2 regions of the Flexivirga sp. B27 genome follow, and region 2 is predicted to be linked to the other one. Evidence: riboswitches for the same ligand, from Rfam matches in the RefSeq annotation. Region 2 holds a riboswitch; the other holds the start of a gene.
What was found. A riboswitch is a leader RNA that binds a small molecule or an ion and turns the genes downstream of it on or off. The one in region 2 is predicted to bind ZMP and ZTP.
Positions count from the first base shown of each region.

Region 1: another riboswitch for ZMP and ZTP. It lies ahead of ACSZL9_RS08915 (tetrahydrofolate dehydrogenase/cyclohydrolase catalytic domain-containing protein); the one in region 2 lies ahead of purH (bifunctional phosphoribosylaminoimidazolecarboxamide formyltransferase/IMP cyclohydrolase).

Region 1 covers NZ_JBPYUM010000002.1:9,980-24,748, reverse strand. The annotation lists gene ACSZL9_RS08980 (anthrone oxygenase family protein) at 1-310, opposite strand, end outside; gene ACSZL9_RS08975 (TetR/AcrR family transcriptional regulator) at 402-980, shown strand; gene ACSZL9_RS08970 (hypothetical protein) at 977-1,960, opposite strand; gene ACSZL9_RS08965 (GNAT family N-acetyltransferase) at 2,075-2,389, shown strand; gene ACSZL9_RS08960 (ferritin) at 2,462-2,980, shown strand; gene ACSZL9_RS08955 (alpha/beta fold hydrolase) at 3,011-3,826, opposite strand; gene ACSZL9_RS08950 (VOC family protein) at 3,900-4,286, opposite strand; gene ACSZL9_RS08945 (hypothetical protein) at 4,399-5,007, shown strand; gene ACSZL9_RS08940 (DNA polymerase Y family protein) at 5,004-6,590, shown strand; gene ACSZL9_RS08935 (error-prone DNA polymerase) at 6,666-10,079, shown strand; gene ACSZL9_RS08930 (class I SAM-dependent methyltransferase) at 10,081-10,806, opposite strand; gene ACSZL9_RS08925 (VOC family protein) at 10,888-11,301, shown strand; gene ACSZL9_RS08920 (hypothetical protein) at 11,298-11,669, opposite strand; partial or broken gene ACSZL9_RS08915 (tetrahydrofolate dehydrogenase/cyclohydrolase catalytic domain-containing protein) at 11,716-11,874, opposite strand; ZMP/ZTP riboswitch at 11,898-11,975, opposite strand; gene ACSZL9_RS08910 (HIT family protein) at 11,972-12,442, opposite strand; gene ACSZL9_RS08905 (LacI family DNA-binding transcriptional regulator) at 12,530-13,573, opposite strand; gene ACSZL9_RS08900 (MFS transporter) at 13,676-14,769, shown strand, end outside.
Region 2 covers NZ_JBPYUM010000002.1:112,089-126,857, forward strand. The annotation lists gene sucC (ADP-forming succinate--CoA ligase subunit beta) at 1-1,164, shown strand, start outside; gene sucD (succinate--CoA ligase subunit alpha) at 1,200-2,081, shown strand; gene ACSZL9_RS09410 (OmpA family protein) at 2,354-3,349, shown strand; gene ACSZL9_RS09415 (hypothetical protein) at 3,532-3,990, shown strand; gene ACSZL9_RS09420 (prepilin peptidase) at 4,017-4,676, opposite strand; gene ACSZL9_RS09425 (cell division protein PerM) at 4,904-6,124, shown strand; gene purN (phosphoribosylglycinamide formyltransferase) at 6,212-6,844, shown strand; ZMP/ZTP riboswitch at 6,909-6,986, shown strand; gene purH (bifunctional phosphoribosylaminoimidazolecarboxamide formyltransferase/IMP cyclohydrolase) at 7,015-8,622, shown strand; gene ACSZL9_RS09440 (cyclic nucleotide-binding domain-containing protein) at 8,756-9,181, opposite strand; gene ACSZL9_RS09445 (adenylate/guanylate cyclase domain-containing protein) at 9,461-12,463, shown strand; gene ACSZL9_RS09450 (adenylate/guanylate cyclase domain-containing protein) at 12,536-14,769, shown strand, end outside.

The sequences.
Region 1 (14,769 bases), 100 kb from region 2:
TGTTGATCGGCACCAGCAGAAGGACCGACATGACGACGCTGAGGATCAGCAGTCCGGCAGCGATGACAACGAGACCACTGCCGTCGTTCTGCCAGCCGGCGACCGCCCACACGGCGGCCAGGATCAATGAGCCGATGTACCAGAACGGCATCACGGCGCCGAGCATTCGGCCGCCATGAGCGTGACCGAGCTGGGTGCTGTCGTCGGGAAGCGCGTTGAGGATCGGGTTCATCACGAACGCGACCGCAAACTCGACCCCCACCAGTACGCCGACAACCACGGTCGTGACGACCTCGAGCGTGTTCAACATGTTGCTCCTCCAAGAATCTAGCGCTGCTAGTTGATGTGAATGACGCTAGCAGTGCTATTGCTTGCTTGTCTAGCACTGCTAGAATTCAGTCATGTCGGTACAAGAACGAAAGCAACGCGAGCGGGCCGATCGCGAGCGGCTGATCGTGGCAACGGCCCGCGAGATCGCCGAGAAGCAGGGCTGGGATGCCGTCACCACTCGGCGGCTCGCGGAGAGCATCGAATACAGCCAGCCCGTCCTCTACAGCCATTTCCGCGGCAAGCGCGAGATCGTCGGCGCTGTCGCCCTGGAAGGCGCCACCGAGATGGCCGCGGCATTGCGCGCCGCTGCCGCCCGCACGCGAAGCACGCGGACCCGGGTCACCGCCCTGGCACGCGCGTATCTGGATTTCGCCGAACAGAATCCAGCCGTGTATGACGCCATCTTCCAACTCGACGGCGGACTGGTGTTCGCGATGGAGGACACCCCGGAGCCGCTCAAGGACGCGTTCGCCGCATTGCTCGAGAGCCTCGGGCCGGTCGCGGGAGACGGTGTCCACCCCGATCTCTTCACCGAGGTCTTCTGGGCAGCACTGCACGGTATGGCGACGCTGACCCGGGCGGGACGGCTTCCCCCGGAAGATGCCGAGGCCCGCATCAGCCTGTTGGTGGAACGGCTCGGCGTGCTCTAGGACTGTCCTTCTGCCACTGACGTTTTCGAGGCGTCGTCATACCAGCGCAGCACCCGCAGCGCACGCAGGGTGTTCCACCGACTGGGCGCTCCGTCGCCTTCCTCCAGCTCGAAGTGGATCAGGCCAGGATGGGTGTTCTCCAGCGGCCAGCGACCATCGGACCGGCGCTTGGACCGCACATGCTCGACGGCCTCGGCCAGCCGCGGATCGGGGGTGCCGACGACCGCGCGGAAGTAGTCGAGACCGCGCAACACGTCGTAGTGCCACTGCGTCGGGAAGGAGAACTGCAACCAGTCCTGGTCGGCGACTGCACCGGTGCTCGCCCGCCGAAACAGGTTGCGCTGCAACAGATAACTCTCGCCTCGCTGCCGCGCGGCCGTCACGTCGAGGGCGCCACCGGCACGCTCGTAATCGAGCAAACCTTCCAGCGCGCAGATCGTCGTGTGGAACGACGACCGCGTCGAGCCTCGCTCCGCTTCGCAGTTCCAACCGCCATCATCGAGTTGCTCACCGAGCAAACGCTGCACGATCCCGCCGACGTCCTGACCGAAATAGGCACCGACCGACACCGTGCCACCGTTGATGCACGGCTCGACCTCACCGTCGAAGAAGGGCAGGTCGTCATACTCCCAGCGACAGTGCTCCCGCACACCCTCGACAGCCGCCGCAACGCGCGGATCTGCCGGGTCCACGCCGAACTCCCGCAGCAGCCGCAGCGTCGGCAACGTCGCCGTCCACGGTTGCCCGTCGGGGTCACCAATCGGTCCGTCCGGCGGCCGCCAGTCCCGACTCGGGAAGCACGCGCCACCCGCCCAGGCGCCGTCGGCATACAGCTCGAGAATGCGCCTGCCGTGCCCCGACGTGGCAACGCGCGCCCGCTGCGCAGCCACCTCGTCGCCGGGCGCGTCCGTCAGGTCACGCATCACCTGCCATCGGACCGACGGATCCCCCTCGAGCAGCCAACTGTTCACGTCACTCATCCGCGCCACCTCTCCCCGGTGTCGAACCGTGTCAACCGTGTCGACCCGTTTCACGCTATGTCCGAGCACTGACATCCACCCGACATCGCGGGCGATCGGGTCCAAGATGGAGATATGAGCGACGACATCACAGTGCAGAACGCTCCTGACAGGAGCCGCTACGAAGCACGCATCGGCGGGGTGCTCGCGGGCTTCTCGCAGTACCAGCTCGCGGACGACCGGATCACGTTCGTGCACACCGAGGTCGACACGAAATTCGAGGGCAAGGGAGTCGGCTCGGCGATCGCCCGCCACGCGCTCGACGACGTCCGCTCGCGGGGCGACCTCACCGTCGTTCCCAGCTGCCCCTTCATCGCGGCATGGCTCGACAAACACCCCGATTACCAGTCGCTGGTCCGGCAGGACGAGGGGTCCGCCAAATCGCAATGAGGTGAGGCAAACCCAAGTGTGGCAAGGCAAACATTGCTGGTGGCGACGCCGCTCGCGACATACGCTGACGGCATGAAGATGAGCGCCGCACTCGAGAAGAAGTTCAACGCCCAGATCACCCTGGAGTTCGAATCCTCGATGGTCTATCGCCAGCTGGCCATCGAGATGGAGAGCAAGGACCTGCCCGGCATCGCCGCCTGGCTGCGCCACCAGGCCGACGAAGAGGTCGTCCACGCCAACAAGTTCATCGACCACCTGACCGATCGCGCCAATCACCCGTCCATCGGCGCGATATCGGCACCCAAGGTGTCCGTGAAGTCGGTGCTGGACGTCTTCGAAGCCGCACTCGCGCACGAGCAGAAGGTCTCGGCCTCGATCCGTGACCTCTACTCCGCGACCGACAAGGCCGGCGATCTCGACTCGCGCCCGCTGCTGATGTGGTTCATCAGCGAGCAGGTCGAGGAGGAAGCAACGGTTGACGAGATCGTCGGTCGCATCAAGCTGATCAACGACGACGGTCCCGGCCTGCTCCGTCTCGACGCAGAGCTGGGCCAGCGCCCCGCCGCGACCACCGAGAACGCCGCCGGCTGACCCACCGACGGCATCGCATGCGAGGGCTGGTCACCGCACGTCGGTGACCAGCCCTCGCAGCGTCTCCAGCCACGCCTGCGGCTGGTCCAGATGCAAGTCGTGCCCGGCATCGGCGATCGTGGTGCACTCAACATGCGCTCCTGTACGGCGCATGCGTTCCACTTCCTCGGTCGGTATGACGCTGCGCTCGGCCACCACCAGATGTGTCGGGACCGTCACGGACTCCCACGCCCGCCACCGCGGCAGCACGTGCACCGCACGCAACGCCTCGACCAGCACGTCGGCATCCCAGCACGGCACCAGGCCGCCCGCGTCGAACTGCAGGCCGTCCGCCCACGCCTCCGCGGCCGCGGGACTTCCGGTGCTCCGGAAGAAGTCGATGAAGGCGTCGCGATCGGGGAAGGACGCCGGCCAGCTGCGCAGCCACTGCTCGACCGGTGCCGTCGCAGCATCGCCGCCACCACCCACGCCGGCTTCAACCATCACCAATTGGCCTACCAATTCAGGGTTTTCGGCTGCAACGAGCATCGCGGTGTGACCACCCATCGACTGCCCGACGAGCGTGACCGGGCCACCACCGAGCTGCCGGATCAACGCCACGACGTCGGCGACGTGCGCGGCCCGGGTGACGTCCTGCGGCATACGGGTGGAGTGGCCGTGGCCGCGCTGCTCGAGGGCTACGACGCGACGCGAACCACTGAGGGCCCGCATGGTGGCCGACCACTCCTGCGCGGTGCCGGCCAGCCCGTGCAGCAACACGACCGGGTGGTCACCGGTGCCGGCCTCGGCATACGCCAACTCGACCAGACCGCGCGAGAACGAGCGCCAGGCAGCAGAACCGATCACCCGAGCGATTATGGCTTCTCGCCGAGCGCGCGGACGCACCGCCCGGCGGCTGGACACCACCTCGGGCGCAGGATCAGGGGCACTGCTCGGCCAACACGCAGAACTCGTTGTCCTCGAGGTCGGTCAGCACCACCCAGGGCTGGTCACCCTGGCCGACGTCCGCACGGCGGGCACCCAACGCGAGCAGTCGCTCGACCTCGGCCCCCTGGTCACGGTCCGTCGGGTTCAGGTCGATGTGCAGCCGGTTCTTCACGACCTTGCCCTCCGGCACCTGCGCGAAGGTGAGCGTCGGCGGCACCGGGCCGAGACGCCGCCGACCCTCGGGCACGTCCGGCGAGCCGATGGTCACGATCTCGTCGTCCTCCTCCCGCACCTCGTAGCCGAGCACCTCGCACCAGAAGCCGGCCAGCGCCCGCCGGTCCGCGCAGTCGATCGCGAGCTCGGTGAATTTGCTGGCCATCGTGTCCTCCGCAGTCGGTGTCACACCCGACGGCAACCATCGTCATCGGGGTTCACAGTGTGACGCATCCCGCGATTGACTTTCATCGAACATTTGTTCGATCATAGATCGCATGACCGCCACCACCGCGACCCGGGTCGCCGAGTTGCACGAGCTGCTGCAGCGCCACGAGCAGACTCCTGCTGCGGGCAGCGTGCCAGTGCACCCCGCCCTGGCCGGGTTGTTCCCGCGCGGGCTGCGCGCCGGTGCGGCATACACCTTGCGCGGCTCGATGAGCGCGGCGCTGGCGTTGCTCGCCGGACCCTCGATGGCGGGCTCGTGGTGCGGTGTCGTCGGTGTGCCCGATCTGGGCATCGAGGCCGCGGCCGAGTGGGGCGTCTGGCTCGAGCGACTGGCGCTGGTCCCCCATGTCCCTGCCGGCGACTGGACCTCGGTGGTGGCCGCGCTCGTCGAGGTGAGTGCGCTGGTCGTCGCGGCGCCGCCGGAGCGCATTTCGCCCGGTGAGGTGTCCCGTCTGCTCGCCAGGCTGCGGACCAGCGGCAGCACCCTGGTGGTGCTGGGCGACTGGCCGCGCGCCGCCGCCGCGCTCACCGGTCGGGTCGTGCGGTGGGAGGGGTTGTATCACGGGCACGGCCACCTGTCCGCCGGCACCCTGCGGCTCGAAGCGACCGAGCGCGCCCACACCCGGCATGTCGACCTCGAGATCCCGGTCCGGCCATGATCAGCAGCTCCCCCGTCCGCGTGATGCTGGTCTGGTGCCCTGGCTGGTCGGTGCTCGCGGCACGGCTCACCCAGGGCATCACCGCCGATCAGGCACTTGCCCTGGCCGACCGCGGGACGGTCGTCGCGTGCTCCCCCGCGGCCAAGCTGGAGGGTGTCACCGCCGGGCTGCGCATCCGACAGGCGCAGCACCGCTGTCCCGACCTGATCGTGCTGCCGCACGACCTCGTCGCCGAGGCGCGGGCCTTCGAGCCGATGCTGCACGCCGTCGAGGAGAAGATCCCCGACGTGCACGTCGTCCGCCCCGGTGTGGCTGCGGTGCGCGCGCAAGGAGCCGGCCGATTCTACGGCGGTGAACACGCTGCTGCGAGCGCCCTCTTCACCCATCTGCGCGACTTCACCGAGCACGAGCTGCGGCTGCCGGTCGACCTGCGCGTCGCCGTCGCCGACGGGCTCTTCACCGCCGAGCAGGCGGCATACACCAGCTCGAGCGTTGCGCCCATCCACATCGTTCCGGCGGGCGGCTCGGCCGACTTCCTGGCCGGCCTCCCGGTCGCGGTCGCGTGCGACAAGAAGCTGGACAATCTGTTGCAGCGCATGGGGATTCGCACTCTCGGCGACCTCATGCAGCTTCCCCGTGATCAGGTGCACGCCCGCTTCGGCGCCGCCGGGCTGCGTGCCCACCAACTCGCCGGCGGCGAGGACACCCCGATCCTGAGCCCTCGCACGGTGCCACCGGAGTTGGGCATGCGGGTGCTCTTCGATCCGGCCACCGATCTGGTGGAGCAGATCATCGCGCGCTGCGAGCCGGCCGCCGCGGATTTCACTCAGCTGCTCACCCGAGCTTCGTTGATCTGCACCGAGATCCGGGTCACCGTGCAGCTCGAGCCCGACACGCTCTTCGAGCGGCTCTGGCGGCACCCGTGGCAGTTCGGCAGCTCGGAGGTCCTCGACCGGATCCGTTGGCAGCTGGAGGATCTCGCCGCCGAGGCAACCACCGTCGACGACGACTCACTGGGTGCCTCGGTGCTGTCCGTGCAGGTCCTCCCCGAGTCGGTCGACAACGCCGAGCACCACGCGCAGGGGTTGTGGGGTGACCGCCCGGACGAGAAGGTCGAGCACGCCCTGACCACCCTGCAGCACCGGCTCGGGCATGACGCCGTCCTCACCAGCACCGTCTCCGGCGGGCGCCTGCTGCACGAGCGACGTGTCCTGCGACCGTGGGGCGACGCACTGCCGACCGTGCGCGAACGCCGCCTCGAGCAGCCCTGGCCGGGCACGGTGCCCGGCCCTTCTCCGGCCACCGTCTTCAGCAGTGCACGTCAGGTGCAGGTCTGCACCGACGTCGGTGAGCCGATCACCGTCGACGCCCGCGGCGGGGTCAGCGGAGAGCCGGCGTGGTTGCGCCTTCCCGGCAACACCGCCAGGCGGGTCGCACAGTGGGCCGGGCCGTGGCCGATCCAGCAACGCTGGTGGCGCAAGGGCAAGCGCCTCAACCGTTTCCAGCTGGTCGACAACCAGTCGTCCGCGTGGCTGTTGCTCGCCGAGGGCGACACCTGGTTCATCGAGGCGCGTTATGACTGACAACCCAAGCTGGTCGAGTAGGCGGAGCGCTAGCGGAGCCGTATCGAGACCCTTGAGCTTGCGTGGTGATCGTTAATGGGGTGGAGCAACCCCGCCATACCGTGGTCGCAGCTGGAGCAGGCGTTGTCCCGCGGCATCCGCCCGGAGGAGCGGACCGTGCGCGGCCGGCCCGCGGACGGCGGCGACGGGCCGGTCTTCTCCCGCAAGCGCAAGCCGTTCCGGCCCTCGGAGCTCGACGCGCCCACCGCGCCCGTCGTGCCGTATGCCGAGCTGCACGCGCACTCCCACTACAGCTTCCTCGACGGTGCCGCGGCGCCCGAGGATCTGGTCACCGAGGCGGCCCGGCAGCGTCTCCACGGCCTCGCCATCACCGACCACGACGGCCTCTACGGCATCGTGCGTTTCGCCGAGGCTGCCGAAAGCTATGGTTTACAAACGGTTTTCGGTGCCGAGCTGTCGCTCGGGCTGACCGCTCCGCAGAACGGCGTGCCCGACCCCGAGGGCAACCACCTGCTGGTGCTCGCGCGCGGCGCCGAGGGCTACCGCCGGCTGGCGAAGGCCATCACCGACGGCCAGCTCGCCGACGCCGCGGAGAAGGGCAAGCCGCTCTACGACCTGCTGGCGCTCGCCGAGGAGTCCGCCGGGCAGTGGGTGGTGCTGACCGGGTGCCGCAAGGGCAGCGTGCCGAGCGCCCTCGCGCGCCAGGGCCACGACGCCGCGGTCTCCGAATTGCGCTCTCTCCAGGAACTTTTCGGCAAGGACAACGTCCTCGTCGAGTTGACCGACCACGGCAATCCGGCAGACAGCGACACCTGCGACCGGCTCGCCGAGGTGGCGACGGTAGGTGGTGCACTGACCGTCGCGACCAATGCGGTGCACTACGCCGAGCCCGATCAATACCCGCTCGCCACAGCGCTTTCCGCGGTTCGCTCACGTCGCAGTCTGGAGGAGCTGGACAGCTGGCTGCCGGTGCACGGCGCGGCATACGTGCGCAGTGGTGCGGAGATGGCCCGGCGTATGCGTCGCTTCCCGGGCGCGGTCGAGCGGACCGTCGAGATCGCCGACGATCTGGCGTTCAGCCTGCGCGCGGCGTCGCCACGTCTCCCCCGTCAGGAGGTGCCTGCCGGGCACACCCCGATGAGTTGGCTGCGCGAGCTGACCATGCGAGGTGCCGCGGAGCGCTATCCACGGGACAACCACGCGGCATACGCACGCATCGAGCGCGAGCTGAACACCATTGAGAAAAAAGACTTTCCGGGCTATTTCTTGATCGTGCACGAGATCGTGCAGTTCGCCCGATCGCGCGGCATCCTGTGCCAGGGGCGTGGCTCGGCCGCGGCCTCCGCGGTCTGTTACGTCCTCGGCATCACGGTGATCGACCCGATCTTCTACGAGCTGCCGTTCGAGCGGTTCCTGTCCGAGCTGCGCGAGGAAGCACCGGACATCGACGTCGACTTCGACTCCGGCCGACGCGAGGAGGTCATCCAGCACGTCTACGAGCGCTACGGCCGGCGCAATGCTGCGCAGGTCGCCAACGTCGTGACCTATCGCCCGAAGAACGCCGTGCGCGACATGGCCAAGGCTCTCGGCGCGAGTCAGGGTCAACAGGATGCGTGGTCGCGGCAGGTCGAGCGGTGGGGTGCGGAGATCTCCAGCGCCGACCACGACATACCTGCGCCGGTAATCGAGCTGGCCAAGCAGGTTTTGACCTATCCGCGGCACCTCGGCATCCACTCCGGCGGCATGGTGCTCACTGATCGGCCGGTCAGCGAGGTGTGCCCGATCGAGCATGCGCGGATGACCGATCGCACTGTCCTGCAATGGGACAAGGACGATTGCGCGTGGATGGGGCTGGTGAAGTTCGACCTCCTCGGCCTCGGCATGCTGGCCGCACTGCAGCACACCTTCGACCTGGTCGAGCGCCATACCGGCGAGCAGTGGCGCATCGAGACGTTGCCGCGCAACGAGCCGGGCGTCTACGACATGTTGTGCCGTGCCGACTCGATCGGTGTCTTCCAGGTCGAGAGCCGCGCGCAGATGGGCACCCTGCCCCGGCTGAAGCCGCGGTCGTTCTACGACCTCGCGGTCGAGATCGGGCTGATCCGCCCCGGCCCGATCCAGGGCGGCGCGGTGCACCCCTACATCCGGCGGCGCACCGGCAAGGAGCCGGTCACCTACTCGCACCCGTTGCTGGAGCCGGTGCTCGAGCGCACACTCGGCGTGCCGCTCTTCCAGGAGCAGCTGATGCAGATGGCGATCGCCGTCGGCGACTGCACTCCCGCCGACGCGGACCTGCTGCGGCGGGCAATGGGGTCCAAGCGCGGGGTCGAGCGCATCGACTCCCTGCGCACCAAGCTGTATGACGGGATGGCCCGCAACGGCATACCGCCGGAGACTGCGGAGGAGATCTACACCAAGATCGAGGCGTTCGCCAACTTCGGTTTCGCCGAGTCGCACGCGCTGAGTTTCGCGGTGCTGGTCTATGCCAGCTCATGGCTCAAATTGCATTACCCCGCAGCGTTTTTGGCCGGTCTGCTGCGCTCCCAGCCAATGGGTTTCTACTCGCCGCAGACGCTCACCGGCGATGCGCGGCGGCACGGTGTCGAGGTGTTGTCACCGGACCTGTCGCGCTCCAGCGTGCACGCCGACCTGGAGCCGGACTCCCCCGACGCGCTCGACCATCGCGGCGGCGACGACGACTGCCTGCGCGACCACACCCAGGAGGAGATCGGTGACTTCGACACCGACGCCGCGCCCGACTGGCGGCAGCACCGGCGCGACTGGCACTTCGCGGTGCGGCTCGGGCTGGCCGACATCACCGCGCTCGGTGAGAAGGCCGCCGAGCGCATCGTGCGGACTCGTGATCTCGACGGTCCGTTCACCGATCTAGCTGATCTCGCACGGCGTGCTGACCTGAACACCGAGCAGATGGAGGCTCTTTCGCTCTCCGGGGCGCTCGACAGACTGACCGGCTCACGCCGGGATGCGTTGTGGCGCTCGGCCGAGGCGGCGTCGATCCGTGGCGACCAGTTGCCGGTGCGCGTGCCCTACCAACCGCCGCTGTTGCCGGAGCTGTCGATCGGCGAGTTGCTGATGCACGACCTGCAGGCCACCGGGATCAGCCCGGGCGACCACCCGATCCGGCACGTCCGCGCCGACCTGGATGCGCGCGGTGTGCTGCCGATCGAGCAGTTGCAAGGTTTCCAGACCGGCCGCCGAGTGCACGTCGGTGGCGTGATCACCCACCGGCAGCGACCCGCGACGGCCGGCGGCATCACCTTCGTCAATGTCGAGGACGAGACCGGCATCCTGAATGTCATTGTGTCCAAAGGGGTGTGGCACCGTTACCGGCGCATCGCGAGGTCGTCGCCCGCCATGGTGGTGCGCGGCATCCTCGAGCGGTCCGAGGACGGCGTCACCAACCTGCTCGCGGATCGCCTGGAGCACCTCACGATCCACGTGCGCAGCAAGTCCCGCGACTTCCAATGACTCACCGACGCCGTGCGAGGAAGACCCATTCCCTGCCCGGACGGTCCGGTGCATCACGCACCTCAGCGACCTCGAAGCCGTGCTGCTCCAGGTCGGCGACGATTTCGTCATACTCACGAAAACGTAGTGTCGACACCGATTTCAGCGTCTCGCCGGCAAGTTCGAGGGTCGACTCGAAGGTCACCAGTGGCAACTGGATCTCGGTCACGGTCATCGAGTCCGTCCCTCGGCGCCCGTCCGGCAGCACCACCTCGGTCGGCGGTGTCGTCCATGTCTCCCAGGCCCGCATCTCCGGCCGGCGCGTCTCGAAGACGAGCCATCCTCCGTCCCGCAGCACCTCGTGTATGGCGCCCAGGGTCGCCGCCCAGTCCGCGTCGTCCACGAAGACCTGCGCGACATTGCCGGTCATCACCGCCAGGTCGGCATCACTCACCCGGCCGGCCAGTGCGGTCGCGTCACCCTTCACCCAGGTCACTCGGTCGGCATACGGCTTGCCACGTGCGACATCGAGCGACGCGACCGCCGGATCTACGCCGGTGACCTCGAGCCCGCGCTCCGCGAGCAGCACTGCGAGACAACCGGTTCCGCAGCCGACGTCGACGATCTTGTGCACGTCCAGCTCGTCGAACATCGCCGCGTAGACATCCAGGTCACTGCGGTCGTCATCGAAGTGGTCGTAGAGGACGGCGAGTCGCGGGTCGGCAAAGCCGGCATCGGGTGGGCGCATGTCTCGAACGTATGGCGAGCAACCGGACGACCGCATCCGATTTCCGGCCGGCGCAACGCACCTCCGCACTAGTCTGAGGAGATGCTGACGGCCGTGCACACGCTGATCTACTCGTCCGACCCACCGGCGACCCGCGCCTTCTTCCGCGACGTGTTGCAGTGGCCGTTCGTCAGCGACGCCGATTCCAGCGATGCCGGGGCCGACCCCGGCGACGCCACGAGTTGGCTCATCTTCGGCACCGGACCCAGCGAACTCGGTGTCCATCCGTTGATGCCGAGCCATGGCGCCGGCGCGCCACAGCACGTGATGAGTCTGGTCTGCGACGACGTCGAGGCGACGGCGCGCGAGCTCACCGAGCGCGGGGCGCACCTGCGAGGTGTGCCGGAGGATCGCGGCTACGGGATCGCGATCGACGTCGAGGTGCCCGGCACGAACGACATCCAGGTCTACGAACCCCGCCACACGGTGGCCTACCAGCTGCCGGCCAAGTCTTAGGAGACGCGCTGCTCCGCCGCAGTCGCCGTCTGCTCCATCAGCACCGCGATGGTCATCGGCCCGACACCGCCCGGCACCGGCGTGATGTATGACGCTCGCGACGCAGCCACCGAGAACTCAACGTCTCCAACGTTCCCCGGGTTGTAGCCCGCGTCCACGACCACGATGTCTGCCTCGGCGACCTGAGCGGCCAGGTCGCCGGTGCGCGAGTGGCAGAAGGTCACCGTGGCGTCCCGCGCCAGCAGCAACAGGCCGACCGGCTTGCCGAGGATCGCGCTGCGCCCGACGACGCACACCCGCTTGCCGGCGATCGGTAGGTCGTAGGCGTCGAGCAGCCGGACGATGCCTTCCGGTGTGCACCTGGACACGCCGCGACTCCAGCCCGAGCTGGCCGGCGCGGCGTTGCTTCATCCGGACGTAGGTGTGCGACGCGGGATCGTCACCGATCAGCACCGTGGCGAGGCATGGTGATCGTCCCTGTGTCGCAGCGAAATTCGCGGCACGTTCCGCGACGTCGGCGAAGATCTTCCGGGACACGGCGGTGCGGTCCAGGGTCTGTGCAGTGGTGGCCATCGGCAGACTCCTCTTCCGATCAGGAGTCGTACCCAAGCGGGCGATACGACGAACTCACACTCCCCGGTGCTGCCCCACCTTCGCCAGTCGTGTGCGCTCAGTCCAGCGATGCGCGCAGCCGGTCAGCGAAGTCGGCACGTGCTCCGGCGTCAACGTAACGCGCCCCGCGATGCCGCACGTAGAGATCGTCCCCGTCATACCTCGGGAGGACATGCACGTGCAGGTGCCAGACATCCTGGTCGCCGGCCGGCTCATTGTGCTGGCGAGTCGAAACTCCCTGACATCCATACGTTTCCCGCATCGCAATCGCGACATCCCGGGTCAGGTCCATCAGTGCATGACCGACCTCGACGGGCAGCTCGTAGAGGTTCTCCACATGCTCGTTCGGTATGACGAGCGCCCCACCGTCGTTCTCCGGCCACCATTTCGGCGCGATCCGGGCGAAGACCAGCTCGCGGCGCACGATGAGATCCGTCGCCGCGTTGCGGTCGTCCCACTCCCCGCGCAGGAACGCGCAGAACGGGCAGCGATAGCCGGCGGGTTCGTGTCGCCACAAGGAAGTGTCCATCGACGGTGAATCTACCCACTGACGCATCTGCCATCGACTGACGCATTTGCAAATGCGTCAGTCGATGCCACATGCGTCAGTCGGCGATCAGGCCCCAGGAACCGGACCGGTGGTGTCACCCTCACGCAGCGTCACCGGCACGACGACATCCGACACGGATTCACCGGCGAGCAGCGCACGCACCGCATCACCGACAGCGCGGCCCTTGTCGATCGGGTGCTGGTCGATCGTGGTCAGCGTCCGCGGGAACCACGGCAACGAGACACCGTCATACCCGGTCACCGACAGGTCCTCCGGCACACGCAGCCCGCGATCCACCGCTGCCTGCACAGCCCCCGCGGCCAGCAGGTCGCTCTGCGCGATGATCGCGGTCGGACGCGGCGACGCGCCCAGCAACAGACCGGCGGCGGCATACCCGGAGTCGAAGTCCGGCTCCTGCGCCTCGATCAGCGGTGCCGTCCGGAAGACGTCACGCACCCCGATCGCCCGCTCGCGCGTGTCCGGGAAGCGACTGGCCCGCACCTGGGTGATCGTGCGTCGCCCCGTCGAGCCGCCCCAGGCCAGCGGCATCATCACGTGTCCGACCCGTCGATGCCCAAGATCGTGCAGCAGCTGCGCGACGCTGCGTGACGCCGCTCGCTCGTCAGCGGTCACCTGCACGTCGGCGCCCCGCGGCGCGCCCGTGCCCACGACCGGCACCCCGCGACTGGCGAATTGTGTTGCCAGCACGTTGTTCTCGTCACCGCACAGCATGAATACCGCAGCATCCGCTGCCACGCGCGACACTTGGGGTCCGCTGTCGCCATACCCCTCTGCGGTGTCGGGCAACAGGAGCAAACCGCAGCCCAGCTCGCCGACGACTTGCGACAACCCGTCGAGGACCGACACGACATACGGGTCCCGGAAGGCGTGCAGGATGCGACGCTCCACCACGGCGGCGATCACTCCGCTGCGCCCGTGCCGCAGCGACGAAGCCATCGGGTCCGGACCGCCGTAGCCGAGCTCAGCAGCCGCTGCCTGGACCCGCTCGGCCGTCTCGGCGGCCACCGGCTTGTTGCCGCTGAAGACCAGCGATGCCGTCGATGTCGCGACGCCCGCGCGCTCGGCCACGTCGCGCAACGTCACGCGCATCCTGAGCCGCTTCCGGCTTGACCTCCGACCGACATGGGAGCAGACTATCGAATCGATTCGATCGAATCGATTCGACGCCATCCCAGCTCCGGAAGAGACACCATGACGATGACCGATCGGGCAGCGGTTTCCTCGCCCGCCCGGCCGGACCCTGCCCAGATCCGCAGGGCCATCACCGCGGTCACGGTGATGTTCGCGCTGAACGGCGCCGCCTTCGCGACCTTCGCCGCCCGACTGCCGGACATCAAGTCACTGCTGCACCTCTCCGCTGCCGGCCTCGGACTCTTCCTCATCTCCGGGTCGATCGGCAGTGTCCTCGGCCTGCCGATGTCGGGGTGGATCGTCGGTCGGCTCGGCGCCCGTCGCACAGTGCGCCTGGGGTCGTTGCTGACCGCGACGGCATACATCTGCACAGCCATCGCCGTCGGCACGCACCACCACTGGACCGCGGTCGCATTCCTGATGATCGCCGGCTGGGGCATCGGTGTCTGGGACGTCGTGATGAACCTCGAGGGCGCGATCGCCGAGCGCCATCTGGGGCGCTCGATCATGCCCCGCTTCCACGCGATGTTCAGCGGCGGCACCGTGCTGGCCGCGCTCATCGGTGCCGCAGTCACTGCCGCTCGAGTCCCCGTCTGGCTCCACGTCGGCGTGATGATGTGCCTCATCGCGGGCATCGGCATGTGGGCATCCGGCAACTTCCAGACCGTGCCTCGCCTCGCCGATGACACTCCGAAAACTCCCACCCCGGAACGGGTTTCGACTCGCAATGCCTGGCTCGATCCCCGCGTGTTGCTCATCGGCGTCGTCACCCTCGTCGCCGCATTCACCGAGGGCACTGCGAACGACTGGATGTCCCTGGCATTCGTCGAGGGTCACCACGTGCCGAAGTGGGCAGGCGTGCTCGCGTTCGCCGTCTTCCTGTCCTGTATGACAGCCGGGCGTCTCGTCGGCACGAAGCTGCTCGACCGGTTCGGTCGGGTGCCGGTGCTCCGCGTCTGCTTCAGTCTCGCGATCATCGGCAGTCTCGTTGTCGTCTTCGGCCCGACTGCTGTGGCCTACGTCGGCATCGTCATCTGGGGCCTCGGCGTCTCGCTCGGGTTCCCGGTCGGGATGAGCGCCGCCGCCGACGACCCGGCACAGGCGAACGCGCGGATCTCGGTCATCAGCACCATCGCCTACACCGCGTTCCTCGC
Region 2 (14,769 bases):
TTCGAATATCAGGCGCGCGACATGTTCGAGGCGCACGGTGTGCCGGTGCTCGCCGGCAAGACCGCCACGACGCCGGAGCAGGCCGAGCAGGCCGCTGCCGAGATCGGGGCCAAGTCCGGCGGCGTGACCGTCGTCAAGGCTCAGGTCAAGACGGGCGGCCGAGGCAAGGCCGGTGGCGTCAAGGTCGCCAAGTCGGCAGAGGAAGCGCGTGAACTCGCGGGTCAGATCCTCGGCATGGACATCAAGGGCCACACCGTCGGCACCGTGATGATCGCCCAGGGCGCGGACATCAAGGAGGAGTACTACTTCTCCGTGCTGCTCGACCGGGCCAACCGTCGTTACCTTGCGATGTGCAGCAAGGAGGGCGGCATGGAGATCGAGCAGCTGGCCGTCGAGCGCCCCGAGGCGCTCGCGCGAGTCGCCGTCGACCCCAACGTCGGCATCGACGGGGCGAAGGCCAAGGAGATCGTCGACGAGGCCGGCTTCGACGCCGAGCTCGGCGCGAAGATCGCCCCGGTGCTGCAGAAGCTGTGGGACGTCTACCGCGAGGAGGACGCCACCCTGGTCGAGGTCAACCCGCTGGTGCAGACCGGCGCCGGTGACATCGTCGCCCTGGACGGCAAGGTCACTCTCGACGCCAACGCCGACTTCCGCCACCCCGACCACGCCGCCCTGGAGGACAAGGGCGCCGCGGACCCGCTGGAGGCCAAGGCCAAGGAGAAGGGCCTCAACTACGTCAAGCTCGACGGCCAGGTCGGCATCATCGGCAACGGCGCCGGACTCGTCATGTCCACGCTCGACGTCGTCGCCTACGCCGGTGAGCAGTATGACGTCAAGCCCGCCAACTTCCTGGACATCGGCGGCGGCGCCAACGCGGAGGTGATGGCCGACGGCCTGGACGTCATCCTCGGTGACGAGCAGGTCCGCTCCGTCTTCGTCAACGTCTTCGGCGGCATCACCGCCTGCGACGACGTCGCCAACGGCATCAAGGGCGCCCTGGAGATCCTCGGTGACAACGCGACCAAGCCGCTGGTCGTCCGCCTCGACGGCAACAACGTCGACAAGGGCCGCGCGATCCTGAACGAGCTGAACCACCCGCTGGTGACCCAGGTCGACACGATGGACGGGGCCGCGGCACGGGCCGCCGAGCTCGCCTCCAAGTGATCCGCTGACGGCATACGAAAAAGGAATCTTCAAGAATGTCAATCTTTTTGAACGCTGACAGCAAGATCATCGTGCAGGGCATGACGGGCGGCATGGGCTCCAAGCACACCGCGCTGATGCTCGACGCCGGGTCCAACATCGTCGGCGGTGTCAACGCCCGCAAGGCCGGCACCAAGGCCGAGATCGGCGGCCAGGAGCTGCCCGTCTTCGGCACCGTCAAGGAGGCCATGGAGGCCACCGGCGCCAACGTGTCGGTAGCCTTCGTGCCGCCGAAGTTCGCCAAGGACGCCGCGATCGAGGCCATCGACGCCGAGATCCCGCTGCTGGTCGTCATCACCGAGGGCATCCCGGTGAAGGACTCCGCCGAGTTCTACAACTACTCGATCGGCAAGCAGACCCGGATCATCGGCCCGAACTGCCCCGGCATCATCACGCCGGGCGAGTCGCTGGCCGGCATCACCCCGCACACCATCGCCGGCAAGGGCCCGATCGGGCTGGTGTCCAAGTCGGGCACGTTGACCTACCAGATGATGTACGAGCTGCGTGACTACGGCTTCACCACTGGCATCGGGATCGGCGGTGACCCGGTCATCGGCACCACGCACATCGACGCGCTCGAGGCGTTCGAGGCCGACCCCGACACCAAGGCGATCGTGATGATCGGCGAGATCGGCGGCGACGCCGAGGAGCGCGCCGCGGCATACATCAAGGAGCACGTGACCAAGCCCGTCGTCGGGTATGTCGCGGGCTTCACCGCGCCGGAGGGCAAGACGATGGGCCACGCGGGCGCCATCGTGTCCGGTTCGTCCGGCACCGCCGCGGCGAAGAAGGAAGCCCTCGAGGCGGCCGGTGTGAAGGTCGGCAAGACGCCGTCCGAGACCGCCGAGCTGATGCGGGAGATCCTGAAGTCGCTCTGACCTCTCACTGATCGAGAGGAGCACCAACTGACCGAGAGGCGTAGCAAATCCCCTGGATTTGCTATGCCTCTCGGTCGTTTTCTATGCCTCTCGGTCGTGCAAAGTCGGACGCCTCGTGAGCCACGACGCGCAAGCGCTTCGCAATATGTTGAAGGCGCGTCTGGTCGAGTGACGCCACATCCACACCCCGAATGTTTGCCCCGGAGAAAGGAACATCCGACTTGCTTTCCAATGTGTGAGTCCGAGGAGGAGCCGTCGCCGCATCTGCCGCCGTGCTGTTGTCCGGTGTGGGTGCGGCCCCGGCAGAGGCCGCCGGCGCCGGTGACATCCCCATTGCGGGCACCTTCGCCTACCACGAGTACAACGACTCCTCGGACGCCGTCATCCACGCTGCGATCAACGCGGTGGTGCGCGTTCCCGGCGGCACCGCTGTCTACTACTCGGTGGGCGGCAAGGGTGCCGAGCCGGGTGCCGTGATGCCGGGAAAGGGCCTCGGCACGCCGTACGAGATCACCGCCGCGTGGTCGGTCGCAGCGGTGGACACCAAGGGACTGAAGTACTACCTGCCGCTGTCAGTCGACCGAACGTGCCTGTGCAGCGACGAGTCCGACATCACGGACTACGGCGGCACCACGAAGCCGCTCGTGGGCTGGGCGCTACTACCGCCATTGCCGAACGGCCTGAAGGCCGTCACCATCCGGTTCGGCTACGGCAACCTGATCACTGATGTGCCGGTCACGGACAGCCTGCCGTCACCGACCACGTCGAAGTCGCCTGTCGTGTTGGGCAAGGGCTGGCCGAAGCTGCCCAGCACCGACGAGATCAAGCAGGCAGACGCCAAGTTGTCGATCCGGCCGCTGGTAAGCAACGTCGCGGATCCCGAAACCGCGACGAAGCGGACGGCAGACAAGACTGCCATCTCGGTGGACACCGACGTCCTCTTCGACTATGGCAAGTCCGAGCTGACTGCGAAGGCGAAAGGCACGCTGAAGAAGGTAAGTGCGCAGCTGGACGAGAAGGGCGACGGGGACGTGTCCGTCGTCGGCTACACCGACAGCACCGGCAGCGATTCGTTCAACCAGACACTGTCGGAGAAGCGTGCGGCCGCGGTGCAGAAGGCGCTGGAGAAGCAGGTGCACAAGGACGGGCTGACGTTCAGTTCGTCCGGCAAAGGGGAGGCCGACCCGGTCGCCGACAATGCGACGAAGGAGGGCCGCAAGCTCAATCGGAGAGTGACGGTCACGTTCAAGACAGGCGGCGACCAATGAAGTGCGCAACGCGCATCGCGACCTTGGCCGCGGCTGCCTTGCTGACCGTTTCGGTCTCCGAGTGCAGTGACGATTCATCGTCCGGTCCGTCGTCCTCCGCCGGTAGCTCCACGGGTGCCTCGCCCTCGTCCGGCGGCCAGCATGCGTCGTCCACCCCCTCGGGCGGAAAGGACTCCCCCGGCGTGGACGATGCGATCGCGAAGGTGATGGCTTCGAGCGCCGATATGCCTGCGATTGCCTCGAGCAAGGGCTCGTTGGAGGCAGCTGTGGGCACGTCATCGGTTCGTGCGGAAGTCCTGCAGGTGAAGAGCACCGCGCAGGCGACCCGGGTCATCTGGCGATTGAAGAGCGCCTCGGGGAAATCGGTTGCTACGAACACGTTCCAGCTTTCCCGGCCGCCGCTGTTCGACACCCGGCAACTCGGGATCGTCGATCCCAAGACGAAGAAGACCATCCATCCCTTCACCTACGGAGAGCCTCAGGATCCCGGCTGCGTCTGCAGCACCTTGCCCGACTCCGTCAATGGGGACGGTGTGGTGCTGTATGCCGTGCTGCCGCCACTCCCGTCCGGTACGTCGTTGGTCAATGTCACGCTGCCGGGATTCAAGACCATGACTGGTGTGCAGTTGACGTCTTCGTGAGACAGGTCGTAGCGGCCACGGCCCGCCTATGACGCGAGAAGCGCCAGGACGCTGCCACCGATCATGAACGGGCCGAAAGCGATGTAGGTCTCGCGCGTCGCGCGGCGGCTGATGAGCAGCCCGGCAGCCCACAGGCCGCCGAGGATGAAACCGGCGAGGGTGCCGCCCAGCACGCTCGACCACGAGAACCAGCCGAGCAGGACGCCGAGTCCGACGGCGAGTTTCACGTCGCCGAGCCCGAGTCCTGCGCCACCGCGCGAGACCAGCAAGAGGATCAGGTATGCCGCCCCGAGCGCGAGCCCGGCCAGCACCGAGCGGAGCAGCGCGAACCAGTCTCCGGTCGCAACGCTGGCCGCAGCCGCGATGACGACCGCGACCGGTGCGAGTCGGAAGGTGAGGGCGTCCGGTAGGCGGTGCACATCCAGGTCGATCGCAGCGAGGGCTGCCAGCAGCGGCAGGCACACGCAGTAGGCGAACGCGACACCGGCGTTGTGCGCCTCGGTCAGCGCGCGCCCGAGGAGCAGCGCCGCCAGCGGCACGGCGATGGTCACCCACAGGTGGCCACGTCGTGGTGTGTCCACTTCGTCGTCGCGGCGATACTTCCCGGTGCGCAGGGCCCGGCGCAGCAGGATCCCGACGGGGACGCCGAGGCAGCCGACGATGGCGCCCGCGAGCCAGGGATTCATGTGTCCACCTCGTGTGTAGTCGACCGAGAGGCGGTCGCCCCGCCGGACCCGAACGTGATCTTCCCCACGGAGTCCCCTCTCTGGGCATTGTGTATCGCGCACTGAGGGTAGCCGCCGGAACGGTGACCGATGGATCTGTGGGAGCGGCTGTGGACAAGCTCCGATCGCAGGTTCTCCGGCGTGCCTGCCGGACGAGCGCACCGTGGGCGGCGACCATGGACCACAACATGAGCCTTCTTGATCGCGTGCGCACCAACCTGCCGTCTGCGCTGGCCTCGTCGGACGAGCCCCGGGACTGGCGTCAGCTGTCCATTGCTGCCGGCTACGGCTCGGTCGGCGCCGTCACGCTCGGGCTGGTGCTGATCCTGCCGGTGATGGTGGCATGGGCGGCCGACGCGCAGAGCACTGCGACGTGGACGGACGCGCTGAGCTTCGCCGGTGACGGTTGGGCACTCGCGCATCGCGGCCATGTGTCGGTCGCGGCCGGTGCTACGCACAGCGTGACCTTTGCCCCGCTGGTGCTGACCGGTCTTGCCGTGCTGTTCGCCCGGATGGGCGCCAAGGCGATGCTCACCCACCTGTCCGGACGGGGCGGCGCGTGGTGGGAAGGCCCCGCGGCATACATCGGCGGGTATGTCGCCACCGGCCTGGTCATCTGCGGCCTCGCGCTGAGCGGTCCGGCGCATCCGAATCTGCTGACGGTGCTGCCGGGGGCACTTGTGGTCGGCTTCGCGGGGTGCACGTGGGCACTGCTGCGCAGCGACGAACCAGTCGCGGAGCAGGCGAAAACCATGCTGGACCAACGCATCTCGCTCTCGACCCGCCGTGCTCTGCGTCCTGCGGCCGAGGCCGTGCTGGGCTATCTCGCCGTCGGCCTGGTGATCGTGCTGCTGCTGGTGCTGACCCATGCTGCACAGATCGGGGATCTCAACGGCCAACTCGAGCCGGGGATCCTCGGTGGCGTCGTGCTGTGGGTCGGGCAACTGGCCGCACTGCCCAACCTGCTGTTGTGGTCGGCCGGTTGGACCACCGGAGCAGCCATGCAGATCGGTGCGGTGAGCGTCGGTAGCACCTCGGTGCACGGTGGCCTGCTGCCGATGATCCCTGTGCTCGGTGCCGTTCCTGACGCGGGAGCCCTGCCGACCGGGACCGTCATCGCGCCGCTGATCCCGGTGGCGCTCGGCGCGTTCGTCGGTTATCGGTCACTGGCCAACCTCACGACATACGCGTCGCTGAAGACCAAGGCCACCACTGCCGCGCAGGCCGTCGGCATGACGGTGGCCATCGTGCTGCTGCTGACCTGGCTGTCGACGGCCGGGGTCAGTGGTGGGTCGCTGGACTACATCGGCCCGTCGTTGTTGCTCGTGCCGCTGTTGGTGGTCGAGTTGTTGCTCGGGGCGCTGGTGGCGACGCTGTTCCTGCACTGGAAGCGCGCGCTGCGCCGCTGAGGCCGCAGCCGGCACATCGTGTCCTGCGAGCCGAACGTCGGGTGCCACTGATTCACGGTCCGCACGCCCTCCCATAGTGTGGTCGTCGTGACCGCGGCCCCCACTTCCGAGCCCGTACCCGTTGTTGTGCTCGTCTCCGGCTCGGGGACGCTGCTGCAGGCGCTCCTGGATGCCGCGCAGGACCCGGCATACGGCGTGCGGATCGCGGCCGTGGGTGCCGACCGGTCCGACATCGAGGGTCTTGCCCGTGCCGAACGCGCCGGCGTGCCGACATTCGTGTCTCGGGTGTGTGACTTCGACAGCCGTGACGCATGGGATGCCGCACTGACCGAGCAGGTGGCCGCGCACGCACCGCAGCTGGTCATCTCGGCGGGCTTTCTGAAGCTGGTGGGGGAGCGGTTCCTGGCCGAGTTCGGCGGGCGCTACCTCAACAGTCACAACGCGTTGTTGCCGAGCTTTCCCGGCATACACGGCCCGCGCGATGCGCTGGAGTATGGCGTAAAGCTCGCCGGCGCAACGCTTTTCGTCGTCGATGCCGGTGTCGACACCGGCGCGATCGTCGCGCAGTGTGCCGTGCCCGTGGAGGACGACGACACCGTCGACACCCTGACCGAGCGGATCAAGGAGGCCGAGCGCCCGCAGCTCGTGGAGTGGGTCGGTCGGATGGCGCGTGACGGTTTCGCCGTGGACGGGCGCCGGGTGCGCGTCGGCTCACGCTGATCGAGTAGCGACCGAGGAACGAGGGAGCGTATCGAGATCGAGTGCGCTCGGAGGACCCGTTAGGCTTTCCCCACACGACTGGCGCAGGTGGGTAACCACCAGGGAGTGGAAGTCGCGTGCATCGCCCGCCTGGGTGCGCGCAGGAACTGCCAACCCTCGCAAGGAGAGTCATGTCCGACCAGCAAGGTCGCCGTCCGATCAAGCGCGCACTCGTCTCCGTCTACGACAAGACCGGTCTGGAGGACCTCGCCCGCGGCCTGCACGCCGCCGGGGTCGAGCTGGTCTCCACCGGTGGCTCGGCCGCTCTCATCGAGAAGGCCGGCATCCCCGTCACGAAGGTCGAGGACCTGACCGGCTTCCCGGAGTGCCTCGACGGCCGGGTCAAGACGCTGCACCCGAAGGTCCACGCCGGCATCCTCGCCGACACCCGGATCCCCGAACACCTCTCGCAGCTGGGCGAATTGGGCGTCGCGCCGTTCGAGCTCGTCGTCTCCAACCTCTACCCGTTCCGCGAGACGGTCGCTTCCGGCGCGACCCCGGACGAGTGCATCGAGCAGATCGACATCGGCGGCCCGTCGATGGTGCGCGCCGCCGCGAAGAACCACCCCAGCGTCGCGATCGTCACCTCGCCCGACTCGTATGCCGCAACTCTCGAGGCCGTTGCTGCCGGCGGCTACACTCTTGATGAGCGAAAGCTGTTGGCAGCGCAGGCTTTCCAGCACACCGCCGACTACGACAACACCGTCGCCAACTGGCTGAGCAACGTGTATGTCGACACCAGCGACGGCACCGGTTTCCCGAGCTGGTCGGGCGCGACCTTCGACAAGGCCCAGGACCTGCGGTATGGCGAGAACCCCCACCAGGGTGCCGCGCTCTACCGGCACTGGCGCCCCGGCATTGCTTCCGCCGAGCAGCTCTTCGGCAAGGCGATGTCCTACAACAACTACGTCGATGCCGACGCGGCGGTGCAGGCGGCATACGACCACGGCGACCAGCCGACCGTCGCTGTCATCAAGCACGCGAATCCTTGTGGCATTGCTGTTGGTTCGGACATCGCGGACGCTCACCGCAAGGCGCACGCATGTGACCCGATGTCGGCCTTCGGCGGCGTGATCGCCACCAACCGGCCGGTGACCGTGGAGATGGCCGAGACCGTGAAGGACATCTTCACCGAGGTCGTCGTCGCCCCGGACTTCGAGCCGGGCGTGGTCGAGATCTTGAGCAAGCGCAAGGCGATCCGGCTGCTGAAGCTGTCCTCGGAAGACGCCCAGCAGCGTGACCCGGTCCAGATTCGGCCGATCAGCGGCGGCATGCTCATGCAGCGGATCGACAAGGTCGACGCGGTTGTCAAGGACGACGACGGCAACGTCACCGGCGGCGACGACGCCGCCAACTGGCGACTCGTGTCCGGTGCGGCCGCGGACGACGCCACGCTCGCCGACCTGCAGTTCGCGTGGCGCGCCATACGAGCAGTGAAGTCCAACGCGATCCTGCTCGCGTCCGGCGGTGCCTCGGTCGGCGTCGGCATGGGCCAGGTCAACCGGGTCGACTCCTGCCACCTCGCGGTCAACCGCGCCGGCGAGGAGCGGGCTCGTGGCTCGGTCGCCGCATCGGACGCGTTCTTCCCCTTCCCGGACGGGTTGCAGGTGCTCATTGACGCGGGGGTCAAAGCCGTTGTCGCGCCCGGTGGTTCGATGCGTGACCAGGCAGTAATCGACGCGGCCGAGGAGGCCGGCATCACGATGTACTTCACCGGCACGCGGCACTTCGCACACTGAGGCTTTGTCGTGGGCCGAGAGTTCGCTCTCGGCCTACGACCCCAGCCTCAATGGCTGAGCCCTTTCGCTGCGCTCCTCCTCTGACGGACCCGCCGTGGAATCCCTACGGTGAGTCCCTACTGCCGCGGGATGCCTACTTGTGCGAGGCGGCTTCGACCTTGCGCAACCGTGCCACCAGCGTCTTCAGCAGTGCCGCGGCGATGTCACCGTCGCCGCGCACGAGCGGCATGAAGGCCATCGGGGAGAGCGCGAACGTCTCGACGCCGTCGGGGCCGGCGGTGATCGTGGCCGAGCGCGCAGCACCGTCGATCATCGAGAGCTCGCCGACGTAGTCGCCGACGCCGATCTGACCGCGCTCCTCGTCGCCGACGACGACAGTGGCGGAACCCTGGAGCACGACCCGCAGCCCGCTGTCCTTCGCGCCCTCGGTGATCACCTTGGATCCCGGGCCGCTGCGGAACGTCGACCCGCTCTCGGCGATCTGCGAGATCGCTGCCGGGCTGAGGCCGGCGAACAGGTCGATGCCTGCGAGGATCTGCTTCAACTGAGAGCTTGCCATGGATGAACCCCTTGAGAAATGAACGATTGACGCCCGTGCGGTGACCGGGCCAACTTAGCAGCGCGGCGGCGGTTGCGCGGGTCGGATCGCGAACCGCAGTTGCAACCTCGACTGTGACCTGGCCCGCGACCTCGACTGTCACCGCGAGCTCGACCGTGGACGGGCGAGGTCCGGAAATTCGGTGGCGCCCCACGATAGGTTCGACACGTGGTGACGTGTGCACGATGCGGGGCGAATCTGACCGAGGGTGCTCGGTTCTGTGCCTCCTGCGGTGCCGCGGTGGCGCACGGCGATCTGCAGGCGCCGGTCCGCAAGCACGTGGTCATCCTCTTCTGCGACATAGTCGGCTCGACGAGCCTCGGTGAGTTCGCCGATCCGGAGGCGTTGCGCGAGCGCCTCGCGCGCTATTTCGATGCCGTGTCCAGGGCCATCTGGGAGCAGGGCGGCACTGTCGAGAAGTTCATCGGCGACGCAGTCATGGCGGTCTTCGGTGTCCCCAACACTCGCGAGGACGACGCCATCCGGGCGGTGCGCTCGGCGAGCGCCATACACGAAGCAGTGGCGGGCCTGTCCGCACACGGTGAGCGGGACGATCAGCAGCTGCACGTGCGGATCGGGGTCAACTCCGGCGAGGTGTTTGTGACGCATCAGCCGGACGGGCAGTTCTCGGTCACCGGCGACGCGGTTAACACGGCGCAGCGGCTGGAGGCAGCTGCGGGCACCGACGAGACCTATATCGGCGACATCGTCGCCGAGCTCGTCCGGGACGAGATCGTGCTCGACGAGGTGGGGGAGATCGTGCACAAGGGCCGCACCATCGCGCAGCGGGTCTTCCAGGTCGCGCCCGATCAGAACCGCGCCCTCACCGTCCGCGAGCCGGCCTTCGTCGGCCGCGAGGTCGAGCTGGCCGACCTGGCTGCGCTCGCCGACCGGTCGGCTGCCCGCAGACAGGGCTGGCTGCTGACGTATGTCGGCGACCCGGGCATCGGCAAGTCGCGGCTGGTGCGCCAGTTCGCGAGTGGTCGCGAGGATCGCCTGCGGGTGATCGCCGGAGGGTGCGACGCGATGAGCACCGGCGCCTTTGCGCCGCTGGCCGGCTGGCTGGCGAGTCTGGCCGACGACTGGCAGCTGTATGTCGAGCAGCTGCTCGGGGACGAGTCGACGGCTGTCCTGCAGCGCCTGCGCTCCGCGGTCGGTATGTCGGACGCGCAGACCTCGACCGAGGATGTCGTCTGGGCTGCGCAGGCAGTGCTGGCCGCGATGTGTGCGACCTCGCCGGTGGCGTCGGTGTGGGACGACCTGCACTGGGCGACCGCGACACAGCTCGATTTCATCGGCCGACTGGCGGCGGCGTGCCGGGCGCTCCCGGTGCTGACGATCTGCCTCGCCCGGCCGGAGCTCTTCGATGTCGACGAGGCGTGGGGTGGTGGCCGCAAGGCTCGTGTCGAGGACGTCGAGCCGCTCGAATACGACGACATGCTGGCGTTGGCCGCTGAGCGAATCGCCTTGCAAACAGGGGATATTGCCGTCACCGCAGAGGATCTCGTCGACCGGGCCGACGGCAACCCGCAGGTGGTGCAACTGCTCGCCCAGTCGGCCGCAGCCGGCGGCGCATTGCCCGCGTCGGTCACGCAGCTCTACGAAGCCGCATTGGACCGGTTGGGCGCCGAGGAGCGCTCGATGGTCGAAGCCGCAGCGGTCTACGGGCGACGGTTCCTGGCCGAGCCGGTGAGCGCAGTTGCCGGCGTGACCGATGCCGCCGCGGTGCTCGACCGGCTCCGGGACCGCAACGTGTTCGAGCTCGCCTCCGACGGCGACTACCGCTTCGCGCAGACGGCCTTCATGCAGACGGCCTATCGCACGATGTCCAAACGCACTCGCATCACACGGCATTCGGCGTTGGCCGACTGGGTCGGCGAGCATCGGGACACGGTGCGGACGGACTCGGTCGCACTGATCGCGTCGCACCGGCAGCGTGCGTTCGCCCTGCTCGAGGAGATCGAGGGTTCACCGGCGGAGCGCACCGCGTTGCAGGGTATGGCGGCCGACGCGGCGTTGGAGTCGCTGCTGGCGATGCAGCTGCGCGGTGACCCGGGGATGCCGGACGCCGTCGAGCGACTGCTCGACGTGCTGCCGGTGGGTGATGATCGGCATTTCGAGGCAGCGCATGCCGGCTGCGACCTGCGCACCAGGGTGGAGCCGGCTCGGTGGAACCGTTGGCTCGATCGGCTCGACGACGCCATGGGTGACGACCCCACCTGGCAGATCATGCGGTGGGCACCACGCAGCCTGGCGGCGGTGCGCAGTGGCGATGTGGGTCTGGAGCAGACTCGTGAGGAGAGTCTGGAGATCCTCGACCTGCTGGGCGAGTTGGACGAGGTCGACCCGCTGGCCGTCGACATCGTCTGCAACCTGCTGGCACAGGCCGAAGCCGACCTGGGCAACTTCGCCGCGTGTCACCAGGAGTGCCTGGCCGGCATCGCTCGTGCGCGGCAGCATGGTCGCACCGCGATCGAGCGCCGGTGGCGCAGTTTCGACATACAGGCGGCATACATCGGGCAGACGCCGTTGCCCGAGGTGATCGCCGATGCGCGGACGCTGCAGGAGATGGTGTCCGGTCAGCGGCAGCTGTGGCGTACGGCGACAGCGGTGCTGGCCGGTGCGCTGGCCAGCACCGGTGACCTGGGCGGGGCACGGTCGTTGTGGCACGAGCTGACGAACTCCTACGCAGAGGAATCGCCGGCGGAGCGTGCCTTCGAGCTGCAGCACTATCCCCAGCTGCTGCTGGCGGAGGGGCGCCCGCAGGATGCCGCGCGATACTCGGCGCAGCGCGCGAGCGAGGTGGAGCTGACCAGCTTCGCAGCCGCGCTCTTCGGAGTCGCGGCGCGTGACGCCATCTTCGCCGGCGACTTGGCCTACGCCGTCGAGTGCTGCAGGCAGCTGCTGACCGTCGAGTTGCCGCCGATGCAGGCCTATCTGGAGGACTCCAACTCCGCCTACATGATCGCCGTCCAGTGTGCGCTGCGCGGTGATCGGATCGGCGCCATGCGGCAGGTGGAGATCAGTGCACGGGTGGATCGTCCCGACGAAAGCCCGATGGATGCGGCCGCCATGCATACGATGACTGCGATCATCGAGCGGCTGCTCGGTGACGACGTCGCCTCGGCCGCGGCGGCCGACCTGGCCAGGGAGACGTTGACCGCCAAGGGGGCGACGGCGCTGGTGCCGCAAGTCGACACCTGGGTCGGCAATGCCGACAAACTGCGTGACAGCGCTGCATGAAGACGCTGCAGGGCTTCGCCGACGTGGTGGCCAGGTGGTGGCCGGAATCGTGAGGGATGAGGGGTTGGCTGTATGACGACATGTGCTCGGTGCGGCGCGGAGTTGCCGGGGGAGGCGCGCTTCTGCCTGTCGTGCGGCGCGGCGGTGGCGCAGGGTGGCCTGCAGGCACCCGCGCGCAAGCACGTGGTGATCCTCTTCTGCGACATCGTGGGTTCGACGACGTTGGGGGAGGCAGCCGACCCGGAATCGTTGCGGGAGAGGCTTGCTCGCTATTTCGACGCAGTCTCCAAGGCGATCTGGGAGCAGGGCGGCACGGTCGAGAAGTTCATCGGGGACGCGGTCATGGCGGTCTTCGGTGTCCCGAGCACTCGCGAGGACGACGCGGTCCGGGCGGTGCGTGCCGCGCGCGGCATACACGATGCGGTTGGCGAGCTCTCCCGGCAGTTCGAGGCCGAGATCGGTGTCGGGCTGCACGTCCGCATCGGCGTCAACTCCGGTGAGGTCTTCGTGACGCATCAGCCGGACGGGCAGTTCTCGGTGACCGGTGATGCGGTCAACACGGCGCAGCGGCTGGAGGCAGCGGCAGGCACCGACGAGACGTATGTCGGCGACACTGTGGCCGAGTTGGTGCGGGACGAGATCGTGCTCGACGATGTCGGCGAGATCCTGCACAAGGGCAAAACCGTGCCGCAGCAGGTGTTTCGGGTGGCAGCCGACCAGGATCGAGTGGTCCAGGTGCACGAGCCGGAGTTCGTCGGGCGGGCGGCGGAGCTGGCCGATCTTGACGCCCTCGCCGATCGTTCGGAACAGCGCAAGGACGGCTGGCTGCTCACTTATGTCGGTGACCCCGGCATCGGCAAGTCGCGCCTGATCCGTCAGTTCGCGCAGGGTCGTGCGGACCAGCTGCAGGTCGTCGCCGGCGGGTGCGATGCGATGAACACCGGTGCGTTCGCACCACTTGCGAGCTGGTTGAGCAGCCTCGACACCGACTGGCAGGCGTACGTCGGGCAACTGCTCGGGGACGAGTCGTCGGCCGTCCTGCAGCGCCTGCGGTCAGCAGTCGGTCTGTCCGACGCGCAGACTTCCGTCGAGGACGTTGTGTGGGCTGTGCACGAGGTCCTCGACGCGATGTGTGCGACCTCGCCGGTCGCGTCGGTATGGGACGACCTGCACTGGGCGACCGCGGCGCAGCTGGACTTCATCGGTCGGACAGCGGAGGCCAGCCGTGGCCTGCCGGTGCTGACGATCTGCCTCGCCCGGCCGGAACTCTTCGACATCGATGCGCGCTGGGGCGGCGGTCGCAAGTCGCGTGTCGAGGACGTGGTGCCGCTGGCCGCCGACGAGCTGTATGCCGTTGCGGCCGAAGCGATCTCGGCGCAGCGCCGGGACACCGGAGGCGCCACCGATTCGGGCGCTGACGCCGAGCTGGATCAGCTCGTCTCGCGTGCCGACGGCAACCCGCAGGTGCTCCAGTTGCTCGCCCAGTCCGCCGCGGCAGGTGAGGGGCTGCCGGCGTCGGTGAGCCAGCTCTACGAAGCCGCACTCGACCGGCTCACCGTCGACGAGCGTGCCGTGGCGGAGGTTGCGGCGGTCTACGGCCGGCGTTTCCCACTTGCGCCGGTCGTCGACGTCGCGGGCGTAGCGCAACCGGACGCCGCCGTCGGACGGCTGCGGGGCCGCAACGTCTTCGAGGTCGCGGACGGGGGTGACTACCGCTTCGCACAGGCGGTGTTCCAGCAGACCGCTTATCGAACGATGCCGAAACGCACTCGCATCACTCGGCATTCGGCGCTCGCGGACTGGCTGTCGCAGCATGGTGACAATGTTGCTGCGGACACGGTCGCACTCGTTGCGGCGCATCGTCGGCGGGCCTACGAGTTGTTGCAGGAGATCGACGGACCGGCCGACGAACGGCGGTCCTTGCGGGAGGCAGCCGCGGACGCGGCGATGGATCTGCTGCGAGCGCAACAACTTCGCGGTGATCCGGCGATGCCAGACTCCATCGATGCACTGCTCGGGCTCTTGCCGCCCGATGACCCGCGGCATTTCGAGGTCGCCTATGCGGTCGGGATCGTACGCAACAGCGGTGGCTCGATCGAGCGCTGGGAGGGCTGGTTGGACCTGCTCGACGAAGCGATGGCCCAGGACCCGACCTGGCAGTCGGTCGCAATTGTGCCGCGCCACCTGATCGACATACGAACCGGCGGGCTCACCCTGGCCGACGCCCGCGCGGAGGCGTCGACGATGGTGGACAAGCTCCGGGCACAACCGCAGGCAGATCCTTTCGCCGTGGAGCTTGCAGCCGT